Regions from separate parts of the uncultured Acetatifactor sp. genome, predicted to be linked through region 1. Evidence: predicted binding sites of a transcription regulator. Region 1 holds the regulator's gene; each other region holds the start of a gene.
What was found. Region 1 encodes HrcA, which represses chaperone genes, less so after heat shock. Its sites were predicted from a motif close to TGTTAGCACTCNNNNNNNNNGAGTGCTAACA; they were not measured.

Region 2: the regulator HrcA is predicted to act here: its motif matches at 2,158-2,188, upstream of Q2B33_RS04370 (Hsp20/alpha crystallin family protein).
Region 3: the regulator HrcA is predicted to act here: its motif matches at 4,998-5,028, upstream of groES (co-chaperone GroES).

The regions. Positions count from the first base shown of each region.
Region 1 covers NZ_CAPDXS010000007.1:33,646-40,113, forward strand. The annotation lists gene Q2B33_RS02135 (undecaprenyl-diphosphate phosphatase) at 1-865, shown strand, start outside; gene Q2B33_RS02140 (DUF6465 family protein) at 1,189-1,671, shown strand; gene hrcA (heat-inducible transcriptional repressor HrcA) at 1,877-2,908, shown strand; gene grpE (nucleotide exchange factor GrpE) at 2,994-3,677, shown strand; gene dnaK (molecular chaperone DnaK) at 3,789-5,660, shown strand; gene dnaJ (molecular chaperone DnaJ) at 5,875-6,468, shown strand, end outside.
Region 2 covers NZ_CAPDXS010000016.1:25,097-31,564, forward strand. The annotation lists gene Q2B33_RS04355 (hypothetical protein) at 318-521, shown strand; gene Q2B33_RS04360 (YbaK/EbsC family protein) at 562-1,038, shown strand; gene Q2B33_RS04365 (ECF transporter S component) at 1,035-1,694, opposite strand; FMN riboswitch at 1,852-2,002, opposite strand; gene Q2B33_RS04370 (Hsp20/alpha crystallin family protein) at 2,338-2,790, shown strand; gene Q2B33_RS04375 (DnaJ C-terminal domain-containing protein) at 2,961-3,953, shown strand; gene Q2B33_RS04380 (diguanylate cyclase) at 4,479-5,396, opposite strand; gene Q2B33_RS04385 (hypothetical protein) at 5,455-6,468, opposite strand, start outside.
Region 3 covers NZ_CAPDXS010000028.1:7,304-13,771, reverse strand. The annotation lists gene nusA (transcription termination factor NusA) at 1-516, opposite strand, end outside; gene rimP (ribosome maturation factor RimP) at 598-1,062, opposite strand; gene Q2B33_RS06730 (hypothetical protein) at 1,206-1,901, opposite strand; gene Q2B33_RS06725 (LytTR family DNA-binding domain-containing protein) at 1,974-2,435, opposite strand; gene Q2B33_RS06720 (chorismate--pyruvate lyase) at 2,564-2,734, opposite strand; gene groL (chaperonin GroEL) at 2,920-4,545, opposite strand; gene groES (co-chaperone GroES) at 4,679-4,966, opposite strand; gene Q2B33_RS06705 (hypothetical protein) at 5,301-5,522, shown strand; gene Q2B33_RS06700 (ABC transporter permease) at 5,604-6,468, opposite strand, start outside.

The DNA of each region.
Region 1 (6,468 bases):
CATCAAGGCAATCATCTATGGCATAGTGGAGGGCATCACGGAATGGCTGCCCATCAGCAGCACAGGGCACTTGATTCTGGTGGAGAGCCTGATGCCCTTCCGCCCGCTTGAGAACGGCATTGGCGTCAGCGAGGAGTTCTTCGGCATGTTCGACGTGGTCATCCAGCTGGGGGCCATCCTGGCGGTGGTGGTGCTGTTCTGGGGCCAGATCTGGCCCTTCGCCCTGACCAGGAGAGAGCGGGAGCAGACGGGGGAAACCGGCATCATGTCCTATTTCAAGAAGGACATCTGGATCCTGTGGTTCAAAATCCTGGTGTCCTGCGTGCCGGCGGCGGTGATCGGTATCCTGTTCGACGACGTGTTCGACGAGCTGTTCTATAACCCCACCAGCGTGGCGATCGCCCTGATCGTGTTCGGCGTGGCCTTCATCGTGGTGGAGAGCTGGAACAAGGGGAGGAGGCCCAGGATACGCAGGCTCTCCCAGATCACCTTCCAGACCGCCTTCCTCATCGGCGTGTTCCAGCTGATCGCCGCCGTGTTCCCCGGTACCTCCCGCTCCGGCGCCACGATCGTGGGCGCCCTGCTCATCGGCGTGTCCAGGACGGTGGCGGCAGAGTACACCTTCTTCCTGGCCATTCCGGTGATGTTCGGGGCCAGCCTCCTGAAGGTGGTGAAATTCGGCTTCGCGTTCACCTCCATGGAACTGACGCTGCTGATCGTGGGGACAGTGGTGTCCTTCATCGTGTCCCTGTTCGTGCTCCGGTTCCTGATGGGATACATCAAGAAGCACGACTTCAAGGTCTTCGGCTGGTACCGCATCGCGCTGGGGGCGGTGGTGCTGCTGTACTTCGGGCTGGCGGCGTAAAATCAAAGGAGGAACCTCCGGCCATTTGGCGATTCTGCGGGCAGAGGCAGGAAAAACATGGGAATCCTGCACAAATACCACAGGCCTGACATCATGGGCCGGAGGCAGACCGCGTATTTCTGCATGATCCCCGGGCCGTTTCCCCGGAATATTCAGCAGTGTCACGGAGCCGGGAGAGGCGTATCGGAGAAAAATGAACACTATATAGTTGACTTTTTTTGCAAAAAGGAATACAATACAGCAGGGTAGGCGGGACGGCAGGGCCGTTCCACGCCTGTTTCCAGCAACGGAACATAGATATGAGAGAAAGGAAGTGGACAATCATGGCAGGAAGAAAATCGACGAAAACTGCAGCAAAGACTACGGAAACAGTAGTGGCGGAAGCTATCGAACCCAAGGCAGAAGAGATAAAGACAGAAGAAATAGCAGAAACCAAGGCAACAGAGCCCCAGGAGGAGCCCAGGAAGGCCCCCGCGAAGAAGACCGCGGGCAGGCCTGCAAAGACGGCCAGGGCAGCCAAGACGGAGGCACCTGCGGAGGAGGCGCCCAAGGCCGCGAAAGCCGCCGAAAAGAAGACGGCGCCCAAGGCTGCGGCGAAGAAGGCTGTGGAGAGCGTCCTCCACATCCAGTACGCAGGCAGGTCCTACTCACAGGAAGATCTGCTGAAGATTGCCAGGGATGTATGGAAATACGACCTGAAGCGCAAGGTGGGCGAGTTAGAGAGCGTGGAGATGTACGTGAAGCCGGAGGAGAACAAGGTCTACTATGTGATGAACGGCGAAGTCTCCGGCTGCTTCGACATCTGAAGCCCATACGGAAAACGGATGCGGAAAACAGGATTCTTGCTTGGCGAGGATTCTGTTTTTTGTATGCGCAGGCTATTTAGATTTTTTTTAGAATTATTTTTGAGGAAATCGGTTGACAATGGATAGGGTAAGTGCTATTTTATGGTTAGTAGATGTTAGCACTCCCCTTAAATGAGTGCTAATAACAGAAAGGGAGGCAGCTTGGATGGAGCTGGATGAGAGAAAAAAGAAAATCCTGCAGGCAGTCATCCGCAATTACCTGGAGACAGGGGAGCCGGTTGGCAGCAGAACCATTTCCAAGTACACCGACCTGAACTTAAGCTCTGCCACCATCCGCAACGAGATGGCCGACCTGGAGGAGATGGGATACATTTTCCAGCCCCATACCTCCGCGGGCAGGATTCCTTCAGACAAGGGCTACCGCCTCTACGTGGACGCCATGATGGAGGAGAAGGAGCGGGAAGTGGTGGAGATGCGGGATATGCTGGTGGAGCGCCAGGACAAGATGGAGACGCTCCTGAAGCAGATGGCCAGGGTGCTGGCGCAGAACACCCAGTACGCCACCATGATCTCCGCCCCCCAGACCAAGCGAAGCAAGCTGAAGTTCATCCAGCTTTCCCGGGTGGACGCGGGGCAGATCCTGGCGGTAATCGTCATCCAGGGGAATGTGATCAAGAACAACATCCTGTCCGTGGAGGAGGAGCTGGACGACGAAACCCTGCTGAAGCTGAACATCCTGCTGAACACCTACTTAAACGGCCTGTCCATCGATGAGATCAACCTGGCCATGATAGCCGTCATGAAGCAGCAGGCGGGCATCCACAGCGCCATCGTCAGCGAGGTCATCGACGCGGTGGCGGAGGCCATCAGGGCGGAGGAGGACCTGGAGATCTACACCAGCGGCACCAACAATATCTTCCGCTACCCGGAGCTGGCCGACCAGCAGAAGGCCAGCGAGCTGATCAACACCTTTGAGGAAAAGCAGCTCCTGGGAGAGCTCCTCCAGGAGGCCCACGCCCAGGGCGAGGAGACGGGCATCCAGGTGTACATCGGCGCGGAGACCCAGGTGCAGAGCATGAAGGACTGCAGCGTGGTCACCGCCACCTATGAATTGGGCGGCGGCATGAAGGGAACAATCGGTATCGTAGGGCCAAAGCGGATGGATTACGACAAGGTCGTAGGGACGCTTCGGGCCATACAGACACAGCTTGACGAGCTATATGGGAAGAAAGGATAGGGCATATAGAAGCTGATAGAAGCAAGACAGAAGTGAAATGGCAGTAAAATAGCGGCAAAAGGAATGGAGGTTGACAATCGGGGATATGGCAGAGCAGGAAAAGGATATGGAGATAGAAAAGGATCAGGAAGCCCCCGGGACGGAGGACAGGGCGGAAGAGTGCGCTGAGGCGCCGGAGCCCGAAAAGGGGCAGCAGGCCGGGGAGGCCGGGCAGGAGGAGACGGCGGACGAGGCCGGGGAAGAGAGCGAGGCGGCTCCGGAGGGAGTAGATCCCAAGACCTGGGCGGAGAAGCGTGCGGCCAGGAAGCAGGCCAAGCTGGACAAGAAAGCCCAGGGCTATAAGGATCAGATTGAACAGCTGGAGGACAAGGTGAAGCGCCAGCTGGCGGAATTTGAGAACTTCCGCAACCGGACGGAGAAGGAGAAGCACGCCATGTTCGAGACCGGCGCCAGGAGCGTCATCGAGAAGATGCTCCCGGTGGTGGACAATTTCGAGAGAGGTCTGGCCACGGTGCCCGAGGACAGGAAGGAGGATCCCTTCGTGGACGGCATGAACCGGATCTACAAACAGCTCATGACGGAGCTGGAGAATATCGGCGTGAAGCCCATCCAGGCCCTGGGGCAGGAGTTCGACCCCAACCTCCACAACGCGGTGATGCAGGTGGAGAGCGAGGAGTACGAATCCGGCACGGTGGCCCAGGAGCTGCAGAAGGGGTACACCTACCGCGACAGCGTAGTCAGACACTCTATGGTAGCCGTAGTAGTGTGAGAATGGTTCACAAGCGAACAAGTTCGTTTTGCAAACCAGCAGATTATCATTGGTTAGGTATCAAGGAAAAATTTCAAGATAAAGGCAGAACAATTCAGGAGGATATAAAAAATGAGCAAGATTATCGGCATCGACTTAGGTACGACAAATAGCTGCGTGGCGGTCATGGAGGGCGGAAAGCCCACCGTTATCGCGAACGCGGAGGGGGCGAGGACCACGCCTTCCGTGGTGGCTTTCACGAAGACCGGGGAGAGGCTGGTGGGCGAGCCCGCAAAGCGCCAGGCGGTGACCAATGCGGAGAAGACCATCGCCTCCATCAAGAGGGACATGGGTACGGACAACGGCCGCTCCGTGGACGGCAAGAGATATTCGCCCCAGCAGATTTCGGCCATGATCCTGCAGAAGCTGAAGGCGGATGCCGAGAGCTATCTGGGAGAGAAGGTGGGCGAGGCGGTGATCACGGTTCCCGCGTATTTCAACGACGCACAGCGCCAGGCCACCAAGGACGCGGGCAAGATCGCGGGGCTGGACGTAAAGCGCATCATCAATGAGCCCACCGCGGCGGCGCTGGCCTACGGCCTTGACAATGAGAAAGAGCAGAAGATCATGGTGTACGACCTGGGCGGCGGCACCTTCGACGTGTCCATCATTGAGATTGGCGACGGCGTCATCGAGGTGCTGGCCACCAACGGCGATACCCGTCTGGGCGGCGACGATTTCGATAACAAGATCATCCAGTGGATGCTTTCCGAGTTCAAGAAGGCCGAGGGCGTGGATCTGTCAGGCGACAAGATGGCCATGCAGAGGCTGAAGGAGGCGGCGGAGAAGGCGAAGAAGGAGCTCTCCAGCGCCATGACCACCAACATCAACCTGCCCTTCATCACGGCTACCGCGGAAGGCCCCAAGCACTTCGACATGAACCTGAGCCGCGCCCAGTTCGATGAGCTGACCCACGACCTGGTGGAGAAGACGGCCATCCCCGTACAGAACGCCATGAAGGACGCGGGGCTCACCAATGCGGATCTGGGCCAGGTGCTGCTGGTAGGCGGTTCCACCCGTATCCCTGCCGTGCAGGATAAGGTGAGGCAGCTTACAGGCAAGGAGCCCAGCAAGTCCCTGAACCCTGACGAGTGCGTTGCCATCGGCGCTTCCGTACAGGGCGGCAAGCTGGCGGGCGATGCGGGCGCAGGCGATATCCTGCTGCTGGACGTGACCCCTCTGTCCCTGTCCATCGAGACCATGGGCGGCGTGGCCACCAGGCTGATTGAGCGCAACACCACCATCCCCACCAAGCACAGCCAGATCTTCTCCACCGCGGCTGACAACCAGACCGCTGTGGACATCAACGTAGTGCAGGGCGAGCGGCAGTTCGCAAGGGACAACAAGTCCCTGGGGCAGTTCCGTCTGGACGGCATCCCTCCCGCAAGGAGAGGCGTGCCTCAGATAGAGGTCACCTTCGATATCGATGCCAACGGTATCGTGAACGTGTCCGCCAAGGACCTGGGCACCGGCAAGGAGCAGCACATCACCATCACCGCTGGCTCCAACATGTCCGATGACGAAATCGAGAGGGCCGTGAAGGAAGCCGCCGAGTTCGAGGCCCAGGACAAGAAGCGCAAGGAGGCCGTGGAGGCCAGGAACGAGGCAGACTCTTTCGTATTCCAGACCGAGAAGGCTCTCGGCGAGGTGGGCGACAAGATCAGCGACAGCGAGAAGTCCGCGGTGCAGGCCGACCTGGATGCGGTGAAGGCCGTCCTGGACAGGACCAAGGATCAGGAGATGAGCGACAGCGATGTGGATGAGCTGAAGGCCGCCAAGGAGAAGCTGATGAACAGCGCCCAGAGCCTGTTCACCAAGATGTACGAGAACATGCAGCAGGCCCAGGGCGGCGGGGCAGGGCCGGACATGGGCGGCGCAGCAGGCGCAGACAGCGCGTCCGCTCCCGATGACGACGTAATCGACGGGGACTTCCGGGAGGTATAAGCCGGAGACAGGTTCCGCGGGCTGCACCGTAGCGGACGGAAGAGGGAAACAGCCGACTGCGGGCGGCGGGCTTTACGCAGCTGCGGCAACCGGGAAATGAGATAGAAATTCAGGGCAAGAGGAAAATCTAAGTCGGCGGCAGGGAGATGGTGTCGGCTTAGATTTTCTGTGATAGATTAGAACAATACGTATATTCGATTATGAGGTGTTTGGTATGGCGGAGCAGAAGCGGGATTATTATGAGGTCCTGGGCGTGGATAAGGGTGCGGACGATGCGGCGATCAAAAAATCATACCGCGCGCTGGCGAAGAAGTATCATCCGGACATGAATCCGGGGGATGCGGAGGCGGAGAAGAAATTCAAGGAGGCCTCCGAAGCCTATGCCGTGTTGAGCGATCCGGACAAGAGACGGCAGTACGATCAGTTCGGCCATGCCGCTTTCGACGGCGGAATGGGCGGAGGCGGAGGGTTCGATTTCAGCGGGGCTGACTTCGGCGATATTTTCGGCGATATCTTCGGCGACCTCTTCGGAGGGGGCCGCAGCAGAGGCCGCAGCAACGGCCCCATGAAGGGCGCGAACCTGCGGACCAGCGTCCGCATCACTTTTGAGGAGGCTGTGTTCGGCTGCAAGAAAGAGATTGAGCTGAACGTGAAGGAGACCTGTAAGACCTGTAACGGCTCCGGCGCAAAGCCCGGCACCAGTCCCGAGACCTGCCCCAAGTGCGGCGGCAAGGGCCAGGTGGTCTTCACCCAGCAGTCCCTCTTCGGCACTGTCCGCAACGTGCAGACCTGTCCAGACTGCCAGGGC
Region 2 (6,468 bases), on a different contig from region 1:
TAGTTAGTGATAACTAACCAAAGCCATTATATGATAAGATCGAAACCATGTCAATATAATACTGTTCACGGCTTCGCCGCTCACAGCAACATGATGCATACACAACAGAATTAAAAGGCAGAATTCTATTGTCCTGAAGTGGGCAGAGTACGCTCATTTTGGCGCGCGAAACACTTCGCGGAGGCACCTGTGAACAGGAACGCCGTCGATACAGATTCGAAAAAACGCTCTAATATACATTGTAAACCCCGGACAAATATTTTATAATCAAGTATGGCAATTTACAAAATTTGCAGAATTCCCGGAGGAGGGCTGTTATGAAAGAAACGGAAAGAAATGCGGTATGTATCCTTGTATTGTACCTTGTCTTATGGTATGTGGGCGCCATGTTCAGCTTTTTCCCTTTTATCGCAAACAATCTGGCAATCGCTGCCGTGGGGTTTGCGGGGCTTTTGATTGTCGCCGCAATCGTGATATGCACCTGCTGGATCATTGAGACGATCCAAAAGACGGCGAAATAATATCGAGATACAAAACCAGACTACATTTTGGAGGAACAGCATGGCAATCGAGAAAGTAAAAGCATATCTCAGAAACTACGGCATGGAAGAGAGGGTCCTGGAACTGGACATGTCCAGCGCCACCGTGGAGCTGGCGGCCCAGGCCCTGCACTGCCAGCCTGAGAGGATCGCGAAGACACTCTCCTTCCTGGTGGAGGGCCGCGCGGTGCTGGTGGTGGCCGCCGGGGACGCGAAAATCGACAATGCCAAGTACAAGGCGAAGTTCGCCGCCAAGGCCAAGATGCTCTCGCCCCAGGAGGCGGAGGCCATGGTGGGCCATGCCGTGGGCGGCGTATGTCCCTTTGCGGTGAACCCGGGCGTGGCGGTATACCTGGACGTGTCCCTGAAGCGCTTCGAGACGGTATTCCCCGCCTGCGGCAGCTCCAACAGCGCCATAGAGCTCACCATCCCGGAGCTGGAGGAATGCTCCGGCCACGCGGGATGGGTGGATGTGTGCAAGGGATACCAGGCCCCCTAAAAAGCGCCTCGCAGGGAGAGGAACAACAGGAGACAGCTTGCCAGGAGGAACAGGGCAGTCAGGAATGCCCCGGGACGGAACCGCATTTTTCCGGCAGGTTCCGAAGCGGGGAGGGCCTCCGCCAGATGGGAGCGCCGCAGAGCAGTGACTACGGGCTTGTATAAAAGCAGTGCGATCCCCGCGTTCAGTCCCCCTTTGATCACATTAAAGGGCAGGAAGGCCGGAAGCAGCAGCTGCGCCACCGCCTCCCTGGAATACCCCATGTACACCGGAGCAACCAGGTAATTCCAGAGCATCATCACCGCCACCTGGCAGCCCCATCCGCCAAGCAGCCCTCCCAGGGCGCTGGACAGCCTGCGCCTTTTCCCATAGACATAGGCGGCGGGGCAGGCGAAGGCGCAGCTGGAGATGACGTTCATCAGGCAGCCCCAGAAGCCGGTGCTGCTGACGGTGAACATCTCCGTGACGGACACGATGACGCTGATGGCCAGGGCGGTCAAGGGGCTGAAGAGCAGCCCGCCGATGACGATGACGACGTCCTTGGGATCGTACTTCAGGAACAGGATCAGCGGGACGCGGCCAAAGACGGTGGCGATGTAGGCCAGCGTGCACAGCAGGCCCAGGGTGGTCAGTTTCTTAGTGCTTGTGTGTTTCATATGGATACCTCCTGAAATGTAATGACACCTGAAAGCGGCGAAAGGCCTTTCAGGTGTCATTTTTTTCGTTTCAGGTGCATCGAAATTGCCTACAGAGCAGTTCACAGGCGGACAAAAAAGAGTGCAGACAAAAGCCAGATACCATCTGGCCATTCCGACACACCTTCTTTAATCCGGACTATACCGTCGGTTCCGGAATTTCACCGAACCCCGCGCATGTGCGCCCGCGGACTATCACCGCCGATCGGGAATTCTTGCTTCTCAGACCACAGACATCCGAGAAGAGTCACCCTGCCCTGAAGACATTCCTGCTATTCAGTTGTTGAAAGGATTATAGCACGGGTGGCATGGCATGGTCAACAACATTTTGCGGGAGGACAGAACCCATTGAAAAGCTTCTCATATTCTATAATGATTCCGGGAAAGATAAAGCCTGTACAGTTCACAGAATCTTCACAGAAATTGTTAGCACTCCCTCTTGACGAGTGCTAAAATAAGTGTTATAGTACGAATAGAACAAGGGAACAGAGAAAACGAAAGGCAGGAGCCGATCGGATCCCGGGTTCAAAGGAACCGGCGCTTCACAAAGCCAGGACAGCGCCGGAGGATAGCAAAGTGCAGATGCAGAAAGGAGACATGACTTATGATGATGCCCAGTATTTTCAGAGATAATTTGTTCGACAGCTTTATGGAGGATTTCGCGTTTCCATCATTCCCTGACATCGACAGGACGCTGTACGGCAAGCACGCCAGGAACCTGATGAAGACTGATGTGAAGGAGACGGAGGGCGGCTACGAGGTGGACATCGACCTGCCGGGCTTCAAAAAGGACGAGATTCAGATGGAGCTTGTGAACGGCAACCTCACCGTCAGCGCCGCCAAGGGATTGAACAAGGACGAGAAGGATGAGAAGGGGACTTATGTCAGGCGCGAACGCTACGCCGGGAGCATGAGCCGCAGCTTCTACGTAGGGGAGCATGTGACCGAGGAGGACATCCACCCCAAGTACGAGAACGGCATCCTGACCTTCCATATCCCCAAGGAGGAGAAGAAGGCAGTGGAGGAGAAGAAGCATTACATCTCCATCGAGGGATAATGTTTTGCACAGGCCGCCAGGATACCCCGCAGGAGACGCTGCGGGGTGTCTTGCTGTACGGGCCGCTGGACACCTGCCTGCCCATTCCCCAGCGGGGCAGGCGCAGGCGGCATGTGGGCCGGAGGCCGTGCAGGGGAACCGGAGGCTGACGCGGAGACGGGAGGAATAAGATGGCAGCGAAAAGAGATTACTACGCGGTGCTGGGAGTGGAGCGCGGCGCGGACGACAAGACCATAAAGAAAGCATATCGGAAGCTGGCGAAAAAATACCACCCGGATACCAGCGCAGGCGACGCCCGGGCGGAAGAGAAATTCAAAGAGGCCACCCAGGCCTACGAAATCCTGAGCGACCCCGAGAAGCGCAGGCTCTACGACCGGTTCGGCCATGCCGCCTTCGACGGCAGCGGGGCGCAGGATGCCGGTTCCCGGGGAAATCCGTTTGAAGACATGTATGGCTTCGGAGGCTCCGGTGCCTGCGGAGGGCAGGAGGCCCGCCGGGCTTACGGCAGCGGGGACAGAGGCGGATACCGCTATGAATACCGCTTCGGAAGCGACGGCATGGACGATATCCTGAAGAGCATGTTCGGCGAAGACCTCGGGGAGGGGTTCGGAAGGGGCGGCGCGGACCTGCGGGCGGAGATTTCCGTCAGCTTTGAGGAGGCGGCCTTCGGGTGCGAGAAGACCCTCCGCCTGGACACGGGGGAGGGGGCGGGCCGGCAGTCCCTGCGTGTGCGGATTCCTGCGGGGATCGATGACGGGAAGAGCATACGCCTGAGAGGAAAAGGCGCCCGGGGAAGAGGCGGCAGCCCAGGAGACCTGCTGCTGAAAGTGAACGTGGGGAAGAAGCCGGGCTTTGAGCGGCAGGGCCTGGATGTGTACACGGTGGCGAACATCCCCTTCTCCACGGCCGTGCTGGGCGGCGAGGCGGCGGTGCAGACCCTTTCCGGGAAGGTGCTCTGCAAGATTCGGGAGGGTACCCAGTCCGGCACCAAGATCCGGCTGAAGGGAAAGGGGATCGTCTCCATGAAAGACCCGAAGGTCCGCGGCGATCAATACGTGACCGTGCAGATTCAGGTTCCGGAGCATCTGAGCGGGGAGGCGAAACGGAAGCTTGGGGAATTCCAGGCGGCATGTGAGGGCAGGGCATACCACAGAGCGGGCTGAGCGGCGCGGCCCGCAGCCCGTCCATGGGCTTGTGCGAAAACGGGGCAATGCCCTATAATTAGCAGAATAAACGGCAGAAAACAGCTTGAATTCGCAAAATAGATACCTCAAAAAATAATTTCAAAAAAATAATTAAAAATTTCAAAAAAGTATTGACAAATATGGAATCAGGGCTTATAATGAAATCACAATAAAGAGAGAGGAAAAACAAAATCTTCCATTAAAAAAACTAAATAAACAGCAAAGGTTCCAGACAGAAGGTGCAGGACACGAAAAAAGTAGCGGATATCTGAAGCGGAATTTGCCAGAACGTTACAGTGCATGGAGTACAGGAAAAGCGTGGAAAGCACAAAAAGGTGAAATGGAAGAGAAAGAAAAAACTGAATAAGGAGGTATGGTCCATTGGACGAAGCGAATTGAGCGGGCGTATTGATTGGAAAGAATCGATACGCCCGCTCGCTGTGCCTTTACGGACTGGCATTCCCGCTATCCCCTTACAGAGGAACAGCGGGGATATGGGGGGAGCTACCGCTCCCGCCACTCCTCCTTGCCGCCATCGGACCACACCACCATGTTCCGGCCGTTGTGCTTGGCCTTGTAGAGCATGTTGTCCGCGATCTTCAGGTAGTCGTCGTAATCGTCCCCCATCTTGGGCAGAAGGGTGACACCGCCGATGCTGATGGTGACCCAGGGGGATACGGAAGGGTCATGGGGGATATGGAGATCCTCCACTGCCTGTCGGATGGTCTGCAGGAACTCAAAGGCAGACCTGGAATCATTGCCCAGCATAATCGCCACGAACTCCTCCCCGCCGTAGCGCCCGAAGAAGTCCGTGGGGCGCTGGAAGAAGGCGGATGCCGCCTGGGCCACGGCGGAGATGACCTTATCCCCCGACGGATGGCCGAAGGTGTCGTTGTATACCTTGAACTTGTCGATGTCGAACATGCAGACGGAGAAGGTGAGCCCCAGCCGGATGGCCTCCCGCCATTTTAAGTTGCTCTCGTCTTCGTAGCGCCGCCTGTTGGCCACGCCGGTGAGCTGATCCATGGTGGCCTGGTGCATGAACTGCATCTGGTAGTGGTGGAGCTTGATGTGGATGGCGGCCCTGGCCCGGACCGTGATGGGGCTGAAGGGCTTGGCGATGTAGTCCACCGCGCCCAGGGTGAGGCCTTTCTCCTCGTGCTGCACATCCGCCAGGCCGCTGACCAGGATGACGGGCGTATACTTGGTGAGGATCGTCTCCTGGAATTTCTTCAGCAGCGTGAAGCCGTCTACGTCCGGCATGATGATGTCCAGGAAGATCAGGGAGAAGTCATCCCCCTTTGCCTTGCGGAAGCCTTCCTCGCCTTCCAGGCATATGGTGACCTCGTAGTCATCGCTCAGGATTGATTTCAGATATTCAGCCTGTGCCCGGCTGTCTTCGATTATCAATATTTTGTCCATGTTTTTCCTTACTCCCGTTCATTTTCGGCGCCGGATGATGGGGATTTCCGATTCCGTGTCACTTCAGTTGCTGGCGCTGCAGGGTCTCCGTGATGTCCTGGGCCACGTACACCGCGGTCTTCGGCATGTCGTTGCCGCCGATTTGGGCCAGCACCACCGTGGCCCGTACCCACTGGGGAGCCGCGGTATCATCGTCGGGCTCCTGGGGAAGCTTCCGGTAGGTGGCCGATACATAGGGCTGCCACCAGCGCAGGTTCTGCATAAGATTCGGTATGTTCATGACCTTCAGATAGTCTTCCCTGTCATCCGGATGGATGAAATTCTCGGCGTAGACCTCCAGGGCGGCGGTGCAGTTCACTTCGCTGCCCAGCACGTCCCCGCCCTTGCCCAGCTTGGTCACGGCCCGGAAGGTATCCCGCTCCAAATCGATGTAATAGGTGGAGAAGAACAGGCTGCTCAGGCTGCTGATGATGTAGGCCCGGTCCTGCATGGCCCGGTGCCGTTGGTCCTCCCGGCTCTTCTCGTCGGTGATGTCATGGCCCAGGATATTGACCACCATCCTGCCGTTCTGGCGGCTGTAGATGATATGCTGCTCCAGCCAGCGGGGAGGATTCCCCTTGATGCGGTACTGGCAGATTTCCTCCGCGTAATGCTCCGTCACCGCCGCCTTTTCCTGCAGATGCTCCAGGGACAGGAGATGCCCGTAATTGAGGGCGTCCTCCGGGTACAATTGTGGAATCAGCAGCTGGGTGTAATAGCTGTAATCGCCCACCTGGGCATCCTGCATCCGGGCGGCGCCGTCCAGGCGGATGCGCTCGCACTGGCCGTTCTCCAGGTTCACCGTGGTCATCATGGTGAAGCGGGACTTCAGGATTGCGGCGATCTGCATGTCGTGCTTGCTGTGGGCCAGCTCCTTGCGCATCTGTTCGTCCATGTTCTCCATGGCCAGGAGGGCGTATTCCGGATTGCCGTGCTCGCTGTTCAGGTGGGCCGTCACGGAGATATAGCGGTAGGAGCCGCCGATCTCCCACTGGCACAAAAGCTCCGATTCCTGCTCCCCGGTATCCCTGGC
Region 3 (6,468 bases), on a different contig from region 1:
CCCCTTCACCTGCTCGGATTCGCTGAGCATGGCATCCGCCTTGCCCAGGTTGATGCTGATGTTCTTCCCCAGATGACGCTGGACCACGCCGGTGACCACATCCTTCTCTTTCTCGTAATATTGGTTATAGATGACGCTTCTCTCTTCCTCCCGGATTTTCTGCAGGATGACGTTCTTGGCGTTCTGGGTGGCGATACGGCCGAATTCCTTGGACTTGATCTCCACATGTATCATATCGCCCACCCTGGCCATGGAGGAAATCTCTCTTGCATCTTCCAGGGAGATCTGCAGGACCGGATCCTCCACGTCCTCGGCGGCAGGCATGACTTCCTTCTCGGCGTATACCAGGAAATCGCAGGTCTCCCTGTCTATCTCCACACGCACGTTGTCCGCCTTGCCGAAGTGGTTTTTGCAGGCAGTCAGCAGTGAGTTCTCTATGGCCTCGAACAGGGTCTCCTTGCTGATTTCCTTCTCCCTCTCCAAAATGTCAAGCGCCTCCATCAATTCCTTGTTCATCATTTCCTCCATTCCGGCTGTTTGCCAATCCCTTTATCTCCAAATCAATAGGAAAAATCCTGTAATCCGTATAAAATCATCCTAAAAATCCACTGCCAGGCGAATCACCGCGATGTCCCCGCGCTGGAATGTCCTGCTCGTCTCCCCCTCCAGGATAGTGACGCTGTCCGCATCGAAGCCATCCAGCCTGCCCGAAAATTCCCTGCATTTATCAACGGGCTTGAAGAGCCTGATCTCCACGTCCTCGCCCAGGGCGGCCTGGAGATGCTTATCCTTCTTCAGGGCCCGGCCCAGCCCCGGGCTGCTGACCTCCAGCACATAGGCGTCCGCGATGAAGTCCTCTCTGTCCAGGGCATCGGACAGGGCGCGGCTCACGTTCTCGCAGTCCTGGATGTTCACGCCCTCGGGTTTGTCGATGTAGGCGCACAGATGGTAGTCCGCGCCTTCCTTTATATATTCCACGTCATAGATGGATACGCCGTTTGCCCTAGCGATGGGCTCTAACAGCGCCTGTGTCCTGTTCTCATAATCCTCTCTGCGCGACATTCCAAAGCTCTCCCCAAAATTCTTCCTACATGCAAGTAAGAGTGGCTTATGGGCCACTCTTACACTAATCATCATCATTTACAAGTCCAGTTTAGACCTAAATGCGGAGTTTGTCAATAGCTTTCTTAAATTTTTGTAAATATTTATTCCGCCTTTTCGCTCCCCGCGCACTCTTCCTCCCCCACGTACACGATTTCCAGATTGCCGAAGTTCACTGAGCCCCCCACGTACAGCACGTCCTCGCCGTAAGGGTTGCAGTTCCCGTTCTCCTCTGCGTTTCCGAAGGCGACCCGCACGTCCGTCACCACCTTCCACACGGCGGGGACATAGAGCACTGTATTGCCAAAGGAGGACTGCACCTCCACCTGGGCCCTGTGGCCCTCCAGCAGGGTCTCCGTGAAGTAGATCTGCATGGAGCCGAAGGCATTCTCCGCCTCCACCCGGCCCACCACGCCGGAGAGATATTTCGTGGCATCTCCGAAGGTGTTCTTATAGAAGACGCGGCCGACGCTCTCGCGCCCCTCCGCTCCCTCTCCCCTGCCCCATGCCGGATGGCCGCCCCATTTGGCGGATTTGGGGAACAGAAGGTTCAGGCCCAGGCTGCCGAGCAGAGCAGCGCCCAGCACCGGCCAGGGCGTGATGGCCTCCAGGCCCAGCAGCTCATCGTTGACGATGATGAGGAAGGCCAGGGAGAACAGCATCTTCTCAAAACTCCTCTTCGCGATGCCTTTGACCAGCACCGATGCCAGGAAGATGTTGCATACGATGGCCCAAAAGCCCACGCCTCTCAGGAAGCCCAACCTGCTCAGCAGGAGCGCCGCCGCTCCCGTCAAAAACACAAGACCCCAAAAAACGTTTTTTCTCCTCATATCCATTTACCCCTTTTCCGTATCATTCCAATCGTTTTCCCGTCATCCACCCAGCTTCCGGGCTTTCAGCCGCTCCGTCACCGCCTTGAAATAAGCCCTGGACACCATGGCTTTCTTTTTCGTCCCCGCGAACTCCATGACGCTGGAGGCCGTCAGGTTCCTGGTGATGGAATAGACGAAGTCCAGATTTACGATGGTGGACTTCGACACCCGCATGAAGCTCCCCGGCAGCAGCTCCTCCAGCTCGTAGAGCTTGTAGCCGCAGAAGAAGATCCTGTCCGCCGTGTGGGCCCGCAGCTCCCGGCCCTCCGTCTCGAAGAAATAAATCTCCTCCATGGGGACATAGAATTCCGTCTCTCCGTTTTTCAGGGAAAGGCATCTTTTCGCGCTGCCCTGCTTCGATATGTAGTTCTGGAGCGCTATGACGGAATCGCTCAGCCCGGGGCACCGGATGATCACTTCCTCCTCCGGCATCCCCTCAAGGATTTCAATTTTTACCTTCATGTGTTTTCCTTTACTGCTGCGGTGCAGTTCTGGCCCTGTTTTTTTCCATAGCCTTAGTATACAGGAAAACCGGAATCTGTAAATGCTTTTTGCGCAAGAGGTAAATTTTGATATATGAGAGGTAGGAATCAGAGGATGCTGTACTCCATCCACTCATAGAGGAGCCTTGTCCCCTCTGTGATCTCCGGCGGCAGAAGCGCCCTGGCCACCAGCTTCAGCTCGTCGGATTCAATGTCCGTGCGCCTCAGGTTCGCGTAATCTCCCTCAATCGACACTACCACATATTCAAAACGGTTCATTGCCTTGCCCTCCTGTCTGTTTTCTTATTATCTTACCATAAATGGCATCCGTTTGGAATCCCCGAAGATGCGCCGGCGAGAAAAAGGGGCCGCCGCTTTGGCAGGTTTCCCTCTGCCATCGCGCCGGCCCCTCCGGTGTATCTATTCTGTTTCTGTCATTCCCGTCCCAGGAAGCTTCCGGGCGATTACATCATGCCGCCCATTCCGCCTGCGCCTGCGGGCATGGCGGGTGTCTCTTCCTTGATGTTGGCCACGACGCTCTCGGTGGTCAGCAGAGTGCTTGCCACGCTGGTAGCGTTCTGCAGGGCGCTTCTGGTCACCTTGGCGGGATCCAGGATGCCTGCGTCAACCATGTTCACATACTCTTCCTTCAGCACGTCGAAGCCTACGCCGGGCTCGGACTCTCTCACCTTGTTGATGATGACGCTGCCCTCAAGGCCTGCGTTCGCAGCGATGTGGTACAGAGGGGACTCCAGAGCCTTCAGAACCAGGCTGGCACCTGTCTTCTCATCTCCCTCCAGGGTCTCAGCAAGCTTGGCGACTTCCTTGGCAGCATGGATATAAGCGGAACCGCCGCCGCAGATGATGCCCTCTTCCACAGCAGCTCTTGTAGCTGCCAGAGCGTCCTCCATACGGAGCTTCGCCTCTTTCATCTCGGTCTCGGTAGCAGCGCCTACGCGGATAACAGCAACACCGCCGGCCAGCTTTGCCAGTCTCTCCTGCAGCTTCTCCCTGTCGAAATCGGAAGTGGTCTCTTCAATCTGCTTCTTAATCTGGGCGATGCGGGCCTGGATTTCACTCTTGTCGCCCTCGCCGTCCACGATGACGGTATTCTCTTTCTGAACCTTTACGGACTTGGCATGGCCCAGCATATCCATGGTAGCATCTTTCAGCTCATAGCCAAGATCGGAGCTGATGACGGTACCGCCTGTAAGGATGGCGATATCCTGCAGCATATCCTTCCTCCTGTCGCCGTAGCCGGGGGCCTTTACAGCCACTACATTGAAAGTGCCGCGCAGCTTGTTGACGATCAATGTGGTCAGGGCCTCGCCCTCCACGTCCTCGGCGATGATCAGCAGCTTCGCGCCGGACTGTACGATCTGCTCCAAAATAGGCAGAATCTCCTGAATATTGGAAATCTTCTTATCTGTGATCAGGACACAGGGATTCTCAAGAGTCGCTTCCATCTTGTCCATGTCTGTAGCCATGTAAGCGGAAATATAGCCTCTGTCGAACTGCATGCCTTCCACCAGGTCGAGCTCAGTCTGCATGGTCTTGGACTCTTCGATGGTGATGACGCCGTCTCCGCTGACCTTCTCCATAGCGTCGGCAACCAGCTGTCCTACTTCCTCATCTCCCGCGGAGATAGCGGCGACTCTGGCGATATGCTCCTTGCCGTTCACCTTCTGGCTCATCTTGGAGATGGCTTCCACAGCGCACTCGGTGGCTTTCTTCATGCCTTTTCTCAGGATGATGGGGTTGGCGCCTGCTGCCAGGTTCTTGATGCCTGCGTTCACCATTGCCTGGGCCAGAACGGTGGCGGTGGTGGTGCCGTCGCCTGCCACGTCATTGGTCTTGGTAGCCACTTCCTTCACAAGCTGTGCGCCCATGTTCTCAAAAGCGTCCGCCAGCTCGATCTCCTTTGCGATGGTCACGCCGTCGTTGGTGATCAGGGGCGCTCCGAAAGATTTGTCCAGTACTACGTTTCTTCCTTTGGGTCCAAGGGTCACTCTCACGGTGTCGCTGAGCTGATTGACGCCGGACTCTAATGCTGCACGGGCTTCCGCTCCGTATTTGATCTCTTTTGCCATGATAATCATGCCTCCATTTTCTAAATGATTTATTATTCTGACTTATCTTGCTTCACAACTGGAAGAAACACCGCTGCGTTTCTTCCGACAACTTAGAAACCTTTGGCCTGGTGCTTTCAGGCCTTAGATTTCCTTAGTTGTTTATGACTGCCAGGATATCGTTCTGCTTTACTACGATGAATTCTTCCTCGTCCAGCTTCACTTCCGTTCCGGCATACTTGGAGTAGATCACGTTGTCGCCGGCCTTTACCTCCATCTTCACTTCCTTGCCGTCCACCATGCCGCCAGGGCCTACCGCAACCACCTCTGCCTGCTGGGGCTTCTCTTTGCTCTGTCCGGGAAGAACGATACCGGACTTCGTGGTCTCTTCCGCAACCAACTGCTTCAATACGACTCTGTCACCTAAAGGTACTAATTTCATGGTAATTGCCTCCTGTTGTCTTCATTTTTCTTGTTAGCACTCATTTGGTTCGAGTGCTAATCTCTGGAACATATAATAGTTTTATATGGTAGTCTTTGCAAATATATCCACAGATAAACAAATCCTCATTTCTCTTTTAATCTTTTGTTTTCTCTTCTTTTCTTTCTTTTTCTCACTTTCCCACATGTTGCCTGATTTAATATTTATTTTAGAAATCAGTCATTTTTTCCATCATTTTCGCCGATATATCTTATAAGAAAGAGACACTGTTGAAATATACATCCAAGGAGGGATTAACGGAGCAAACGGAGTTGGAATTCAGGGCTATTTCAAAGTGTATCCGATTCAGATGGTATCCGGCGCGTCGAAGCCGAGAAGGGAAAGAGAGGGTTCCGGACAGCGGCAGCCCCAGACTTCCCAGGTCTCTCCTTTTACCGCCACGCTGGAAAAGGCAGCACAGGCAAGCGAGCCGACAGAATGCTATACTGTGACCTATGACAGGCGCAGCAGGCTCCAGACCTATTATTACTGCCAGTCCAGAGAGTATACCTTCTGAGCGCGGAAAGGGACATGGCCGCAGGCCCTGTCCCTTTTTCGTCCCGGCAGATATGCCGTTTCCATCCATTTCCTTAGGCCCTCAGTCCCGCACCACCGTCCGCCTGGCAATCAGGTAAGACGCCGTGTAGTACAGCAGGTACAGCAAGGCCGTCACCCCCGCCACGATGCCCGCGATCAGCCACACCACTTCCGCGGAGGCCTCCATCCCCTCCATGCGCATCACATGGGCCCCAAAAGCGGCCACAGGAATGCTCAGGGCCATGGGCAGGGCAAAGGGCGCGATGAAGAAGACAAAGGTCTGCCAGAACAGCGCCCTGGCCTGCTCCCGCTCCCCCATTCCCAGCCGGAACAGGATTTCGTACCGCCCCTTATCCTCCCCCAGGCCCGAGAGGGTCTTCAGCGCCAGGATGGCCATGGCCAGCAGCAGGAACACAGCCGACGCGAACAGCGCGCCCACCACCAGGATGGCCGACACACCGTTCTCCTCCTGCCTGTGGTATTCCCGGATCTCGAACGCAAGCCTCCTGCCCGTCTGCCTGTTTTCGCCCGCCTGCGCAGAAAGCAGCCGCGACAGCTCCCTGTGCAGGCCGATTCCGTCAAATCTGCTCTTTTCCGTGAGATAAGCCCTGCTCTCTTCCACGCACTCCATATCCGCCACTGCCTCGTCCGGCACCACCACATAGAAATACAGATAGCTGATTTTCGGATAATCCGTCCGACAGCTATGGAACGTATAGGATTTCCCCCCATGCTCCCAGACCATGTCCGACCAGTCCGGCTCCGCGGCCTCCCTGCTCGTGCACACGATCATGAACTGCCCCTCCAGCGCCACCGGCTCTGCCCCCAGGGGGGCCATCAACGCATTGAAGTCGCTGACCGGCATGAAGCTGTCATTGGGCGCCATCCGCTCCTCGTACCACCCGGTGCGGCTGTAGAACTCCTGT